3 regions of the Streptomyces odontotermitis genome follow, and region 3 is predicted to be linked to each of the others. Evidence: riboswitches for the same ligand, from Rfam matches in the RefSeq annotation. Region 3 holds a riboswitch; each other region holds the start of a gene.
The links. Region 3 has a riboswitch for S-adenosylmethionine ahead of thrC (threonine synthase). Riboswitches for the same ligand answer to the same signal wherever they lie in the genome.
Positions count from the first base shown of each region.

Region 1: linked by a shared signal. The riboswitch ahead of ACQB60_RS02170 (aminotransferase class V-fold PLP-dependent enzyme) and the one ahead of thrC (threonine synthase) in region 3 are both predicted to bind S-adenosylmethionine.
Region 2: linked by a shared signal. The riboswitch ahead of ACQB60_RS13965 (putative leader peptide) and the one ahead of thrC (threonine synthase) in region 3 are both predicted to bind S-adenosylmethionine.

Region 1 is NZ_JBNJLS010000001.1:460,484-462,739, forward strand. It holds gene ACQB60_RS02170 (aminotransferase class V-fold PLP-dependent enzyme) at 1-1,024, opposite strand, end outside; SAM riboswitch class IV at 1,202-1,319, opposite strand; gene trpD (anthranilate phosphoribosyltransferase) at 1,424-2,256, opposite strand, start outside.
Region 2 is NZ_JBNJLS010000004.1:105,491-107,746, forward strand. It holds gene ACQB60_RS13960 (LLM class flavin-dependent oxidoreductase) at 1-390, opposite strand, end outside; SAM riboswitch class IV at 1,095-1,240, shown strand; gene ACQB60_RS13965 (putative leader peptide) at 1,278-1,343, shown strand; gene ACQB60_RS13970 (glutathione S-transferase family protein) at 1,439-1,957, shown strand; partial or broken gene ACQB60_RS13975 (glycoside hydrolase family 99 protein) at 1,954-2,256, opposite strand, start outside.
Region 3 is NZ_JBNJLS010000003.1:163,930-166,185, reverse strand. It holds gene thrC (threonine synthase) at 1-889, opposite strand, end outside; SAM riboswitch class I at 907-1,064, opposite strand; gene ACQB60_RS11530 (glucosyl-3-phosphoglycerate synthase) at 1,221-2,165, shown strand; gene ACQB60_RS11525 (DUF7927 domain-containing protein) at 2,204-2,256, shown strand, end outside.

The DNA.
Region 1 (2,256 bases), on a different contig from region 3:
CGGGCACCTCGGCGAGCCCGGCCCGCACCGTCGCGATCAGGTGCTCCTCGCGGGCGACCAGCGTGTCGAAGCCGGCCTCGGTGAGCGCCTTGCAGGCGGAGGCGATCGAGTAGACGCCGATGACGTTCGGCGAACCGGCCTCGTGCCGCGCGGCGGTGTCGTGCCACTCGACGTCGACGCCGCCGTCCGCGCGCCGCGCCACCGTCCGCGAGGCCCCGCCGCCCGCGAGGTACGGCTCGGCCCCCTGCAGCCAGTCGGCCCGCCCGGCGAGCACCCCGGAGCCGAACGGCGCGTACAGCTTGTGCCCGGAGAACGCGATCCAGTCGACGTCCAACTCGCTGACGGAGACCGGGTGGTGGGGCGCCAGCTGCGCGGCGTCGAGCACGATCCGGGCGCCGTGGGCGTGCGCGGCGGCGGCCAGCTCCCGCACCGGCCACAGCTCACCGGTCACGTTGGACGCACCCGTCACGCACACCAGGGCGGGCCCAATGGGGCCTCCCCTGCTCGAACGAAGTTGAGAGCTCGGGGAAGGGTCGCGGTCGGCGAGGGCGCGCTCCAGGGTCTCGACGGCCTGCTGCGGGGTGCGCGGCGCGTTCAGGTAGGTGACGCGGGCGTCGCGCCACGGCAGCAGCGAGGCGTGGTGCTCGGTCTCGAAGACGAAGACCTGGCAGTCGGCGGGCAGCGCGGCCGCGAGCAGGTTGAGCGAGTCGGTGGTCGAGCGCGTGAAGACGACCTGGTCGCCCTCGCGGCAGCCGAGGAACTCCGCGACCGTCCTGCGGCTGTTCTCGAAGAGGTCGGTGGAGAGCTGCGAGAGGTACCCGGCGCCGCGGTGCACGCTGCCGTAGTACGGGGCGTACGCCGCCACGTCGTCCCACACCCGCTGCAGGGCCGGGGCGCTCGCCGCGTAGTCGAGCGCCGCGTAGGTGACCTCACCGCCGGTGACCAGCGGAACGGTGACGTCCCGGCCGAGGACCGGCAGCGGGGCACAGACGGACGAGTCGGCGGCAACGGCGGAAACAGACATAGCGAACTCCCGTGAGAGAAAAGCGAGTTCACTGCGTACCGGACCAGATTCGGGCACGACGGCACCGCAGTGATGAAGAGAAGAAAGGTCTGCGGAAGAGGGGCTTCGAAGCCCTATCGCATTCGCTTGCTCACGAGACTGCTCCCTCGAAAACCAGGACCCCTGGTGATCGCGAGGGGTCCGCGCTTGCCGTGGACCTTGCTGTCCACCGCCTGGTCTTCACCCGGGGCACCCCGCCACGGACGGAGGGTTGCCGGACAGCGGGCCGGGGCCGTAGTCGCTGTCACTCATGACCTGCCCTGCATCTTGCCACACGATCAAGAACGCGCAAGGCGCAGTCCAGGATCCGGACTGCGCCCTGCGTCACACTCGACGCTCTGCGTCACACTCGATGCCGTGTCAGCGGTTGCTCGCCGCCACCCAGCGCTCCAGCGCCTTCCGCGCGGCGCCCGAGTCGATGGACTCGGCGGCCTTGTCGATGCCCGCGCGGATCCGCTCCACGAGGCTCCCCTCCCCCGCCTCCAGGGCCACCAGGGCCGCCGCCGAGTTCAGCAGCACCGCATCCCGCACCGGCCCGGTCTCCCCGTCGAGGAGGCGCAGCGCGACCTTCGCGTTGTACGCGGCGTCGGCGCCCCGCAGCGCCTCGATGGGCACCACGCCGATCCCGACGTCGCGCGGGTCGAAGGTCTCCTCACGGACAGCGCCGTCGCGCACCACCCACACCCGGGAGGTGCCCGTGAGCGTGAGCTCGTCCAGGCCGTCGTCGCCGCGGAACACCAGCGCGGAGGAGCCCCGCTCGGCGAGCACCCCGGCGATGATCGGCGCCACCCGGGCATCGGCGACCCCGGTGGCCTGGGCCTTCACCTTGGCCGGGTTGGTGAGCGGGCCGAGGAAGTTGAAGGTCGTCCGGATCCCCAGCTCCCGCCGCGCGGGCGCCACATGACGCAGCGCCGGGTGGAACTTCACCGCGAAGCAGAAGGTGATCCCGGCCTCCTGCGCCACCTCGGCCACCCGCTGCGGGGTGAGGTCGAGATTGACGCCCAGCTTCTCCAGTACGTCACTGGCGCCGCTGGCCGAGGAGGCCGCCCTGTTGCCGTGCTTGACGACCTTCACGCCGGCGCCCGCGACGACGATCGCGGACATCGTGGAGATGTTGACGGTCTTGGCGCCGTCGCCGCCGGTGCCGACGATGTCGACGCTGGGGCCCGGCACGTCGATCACATGGGCGTGGT
Region 2 (2,256 bases), on a different contig from region 3:
GGCGCGACCCGTACTCACGTAGTCGAGGGTCGCGATGGCCTTGGAGGCGTGGAACGGCTCGGTGTGCGTGACCACCACGGTCGGGACCAGGCCGATGTGCCGGGTCAGTGGCGCGACCCTGGCCGCGACGAGGACGGCGTCCAGGCGGCCGCGGACCTGGTCCGTGCGCGGGTCGGGCTCGGTGGGGTGTACCGACTGGAGGCCGAGGCCGTCCTCCAGGGTCACGAAGTCGAGCAGGCCGCGCTCGGCCTCGGTGATCAGACCGGTCCAGTAGTCGGCGGTGAACAGTTCGCGCGGGCGGGCGGCCGGATCGCGCCATGCGGCCGGGTGCCAGCCGGCGCCGTCGAGGGCGACGGCGAGATGGAGTGGGGAGGGGGATGCGGACGTCACGGAGTGACACCTTCCTGATGGGCCGTACGGGAGTGGCCGACGGACGGAGAAGTCGGGAGCGACGGAGCGCGCCCGTCGGGGGTCCGGCCGGGCCGAGCGTGGTCGTCGGGGGCGTTGACGGCGTTGAGGGGCGTTGAGGGGCGTTGAGGACGTTGAGGGCGTCGACAGCCGGATGCCGCCGTCCTTCCGGAGCCGATGCTTCCGCAGCGGAGCTGGCGCTTTCGGAGCTGTTGCTTCCGGAGCTGACGCTTCCGGGGCTGTTGCTGCCGGGGCCGCCGCATCGGTGGGATCGGACGTCGGGTGGGCGTCGCCGAGTCGGCGTCAGGAGACGGTCGGCTTCGTCAGAGGGCGCGCCTCAGAGCGCGGTACAGAGGGGTGCGCTTCAGAGCACGGTGCAGAGGGTGCGCTTCAGAGCACGCGGCAAGAGGCCGTACACAGCGCGCTGTTGACGCGCAGGAGGTCCACACAGCGGTTCGCGCACAGCAGGAGGCGAGCGGGCCGCAAGGGGGCCGTCGCGTCAGCTCCGTGCATCGCTGTCTCCGTCACTTCTCCGCCCTGGGGCACCGTGCCGTGCGCCGTGAAATAGCTGCACGCCGCAAGCTATGCGCGCCGGGGAAGGCATGTCAACGCGCCTGCCCAGCAGTTGAGATGTCCGTCTCGGCCTTCTTGACGTGCCCATCGGGTCGGCCGACACTTGCCGGGACGGTCACGATTGTCAGCGCCCACGGGGCGGGCCACTCCCGCCCCCGCGGTCATCGGCCCCGGCCCGCTGGCAGGCAACCCTTCCACCGCGATGGGGTGCCCCGGGTGACGACCGGGTCCCGCCGGTGTGGCGGGGCAAGCGTGGTCTCGCCCCGGGCGAGCCCCTGAGTGTCGATCGGGTGGGCATGTCCCCGTACGGGTTGACCAGGCGACTTCATATCGATCTCCGGCGCGTTTCGAGCGCCGGCTGATACGCGGCACGCCAGCCGCAGTTCCCCCCTTCACCCTCTTCACCCTCTTCACTCCCTTCACCCCTGTCGCCCCCGTCGCACTCCCAGGGAGAGTCATGCCCGAGACCATGTCCCGCCTCGCCGGAACGCCCCCACTGCCCCGCTCCCCCGCGCCCCGGTTCCGCGGCCGCATCAGCGACAGCGGCGACGGGTTCTACCCGGCTCCGCACCGCTACGAGCTCTTCTTGTCGGAAGGGTGTCCCTGTTCCCGGCGCATCTCCCTCGCCCTCGGCCTGCTGGGCCTGCCCCGGTCGGTCCGCCTGACGCGCCTCGCCAGGCCCGCCGATACGCCGCACGCCCATGCCGCACTCCGTGACGCCTACGCGGCGTCGGCGTACGGCTACGACGGCCCGCTGACCACGCCGGTGCTGCTGGACCGCTGGAGTGGACGGATCGTCAGCAACCACACCCCCGACATCCTCCGCGACCTGGCGGGCCCACTCCGGGGACACGACGGCCTGGCGTCACTGCCGCTGTATCCACGGCATCCGGCCGGGGCTGTCCCTCACCTTCGCGACCTGCTCGACCGGGGCGTCTCCCCGTCGGCCCGGAGCGCGGCCGCGCCCGCCTGCTGAGCGGGCCCGGCCGCCCCGCCGGGCATCGGGACCGTCGGACGCACGTCGGTGAGCGGGAGTTGGCCCTTCAGCATGCGGCCGCCGTCGCCGGTGAGCCGCAGGTAGTAGTCCGCGGAGCAGGCGGTGCCGTCCTCGTCGAGGGCGAGGAAGCCCGAGTCCGCGGGGACGTGGGCGGCGCTCTCGGCCGTCTTGGCGATCTGGTTGCCCTCGTTGTACTCGTCGAACATGGAGATGTAGATGCCCTGGGCGCCGAGCCGGACCATGTTGTAGAACTGCCGCCACATGAAGTCGCCGTGGGC
Region 3 (2,256 bases):
GCGAGCAGCCCTCGGCCTGGGCCCCGAAGAGCTTGTAGGGCTTGTCCTCGACGAGGCCGAGCTTGATCAGCTCCTGCAGCCCCTTGTCGATCTTCGTGAACTGGGAGCCGGAGGCGATCGGGATGACCAGCTGGTCGGGCAGCTGCCAGCCGAGCTGCTCGCAGATCTCGTACGCGAGGGTCTTGGAGCCCTCTCCGTAGTACGGCCGCAGGTTCACGTTCACGAAGCCCCAGCCCTCGCCCAGCGGGTCGCCGATGAGCTCGGAGCAGAAGCGGTTCACGTCGTCGTAGTTGCCCTCGATGGCGACGAGGTCACCGCCGTAGACACCGGCCATGACGACCTTGCCCTGCTCCAGGTCGTGCGGGATGAAGACGCAGGAGCGGAAGCCGGCGCGGGCGGCGGCGGCGCCGACGGCACCGGCCAGGTTGCCGGTCGAGGAGCAGGACAGGGTGGTGAAGCCGAAGGCGCGCGCGGCCTCGATGGCCTGCGCGACGACGCGGTCCTTGAAGGAGTGCGTGGGGTTGCCGGAGTCGTCCTTGACGAACAACTTGCCCTGCGCGACGCCCAGTTCACGGGCGAGGTTGTCGGCCTTGACCAGCTTCGTCCAGCCCGGGTTCAGGTTCGGCTTCTCGGCGACGTCGGCCGGGACGGGCAGCAGCGGGGCATAGCGCCAGACGTTGGCGGGGCCGGACTCGATCTGCTTGCGGAGGGCTTCCGGGCCAGTGGCCGGGAAGTCATAGGCGACTTCGAGGGGGCCGAAACACTCGGCGCAGGCGAAGATCGGGCCGAGCTCGAAGCGGGTTCCGCACTCACGGCAGGAGAGGCCGGAGGCCGGACCGAGGTCTACGGGGGTGGTGGTACCAGTGGTGGCGACAGTCTGCACAGCCATGGAGGCGAGGCCCTTTCTCCTCATCTTCCCCGCGACGCACTTCGCCGCGAGACGGAATTGGCACCTTCCCTAGCCGGGAGCCTCGCGGTGTCGACGTTGCGGCGTCGCCACGAGACCGGCTGGAGGGTTGCCGGGGCTTCAACGGGCCGTATCCCTCTGCCCCTCTGGATGAGCGGTATTCGGTTGTTGGTCTTCGGTTCGCCCTCTCGGGCGGCGGCGACCCCCGACATGCGATGGTCACCGGCCTTGCTCAAGACTGTAACCGACGGCCAGGACCCTTGAGATAGTCGTCCGAACCGCGAGATGGATCACAATTAAGGAGCCGCTGACCGTGCTGGAAGAAGTCGAGCGCTGGCTGAGCAGGCGTTCCTGGTCCGTGGCCGACCGTCCGCTCGATGAGCTCCTCGCCGCGAAGCGGGCCTGTGGCACCACCGTGAGCGTCGTCCTGCCCGCCCTCGACGAGGAGGAGACGGTCGGTGACATCGTCGCCGAGATCCGCCGCGAGCTGATCGAGAAGGCCCCGCTCGTCGACGATCTCGTGGTGATCGACTCCGGCTCGGCGGACGGCACCGCGAAGGTCGCGCGCGAGGCAGGTGCCCGTGTCATACACCGGGACGAGGTGCTGCCCCGGATTCCGGTGGTCCCCGGTAAGGGTGAGGTCCTGTGGCGCTCGCTCCTCGTGACGAGCGGCGACATCGTGTGCTTCGTCGACGCGGACCTCAAGGAGTTCTCGGCGGACTTCGTCTCGGGCATCGTCGGGCCGCTCCTGACCGACCCGGACGTGGAGTTCGTGAAGGCGATGTACGACCGCCCCCTCGGTGGCTCCGCGGGCCAGGGCGGCCGGGTCACCGAGCTGATGGCGCGGCCGCTGCTCAACTTCCACTGGCCCCGGCTGGCCGGGTTCGTCCAGCCGTTGGGCGGCGAGTACGCGGCGCGGCGCTCGCTCCTGGAGCGGCTGCCCTTCCCCGTCGGGTACGGGGTGGAGCTGGGCCTGCTCGTCGACGCGCTGCACACGGTGGGCCTGGACGCGCTCGCGCAGGTCGACGTCGGGGTGCGCAGGCACCGGCACCAGGACGGGCAGGCGCTCGGGCGGATGGCGGCGGCGATCTACCGGACGGCACAGCTGCGCCTGGCCCGCGGGCACCTGGTGCGGCCCGAGCTGACCCAGTTCGTGCGCGGGGAGCACGGCTTCGAACCGCGCACCTACGCGGTGGACACGGAGGAGCGGCCGCCGATGTCCGGCATCGAGGAGTACGCGGCCAGACGCGTGGCGTAACGGCAAGCGATCATGCGCTTTGCCTAAATTTCCCATTTATGTGGGTTAGACAAGCAGTCCGAAAGCTCGCCGCGGCCCTGGTCGTCTCGGC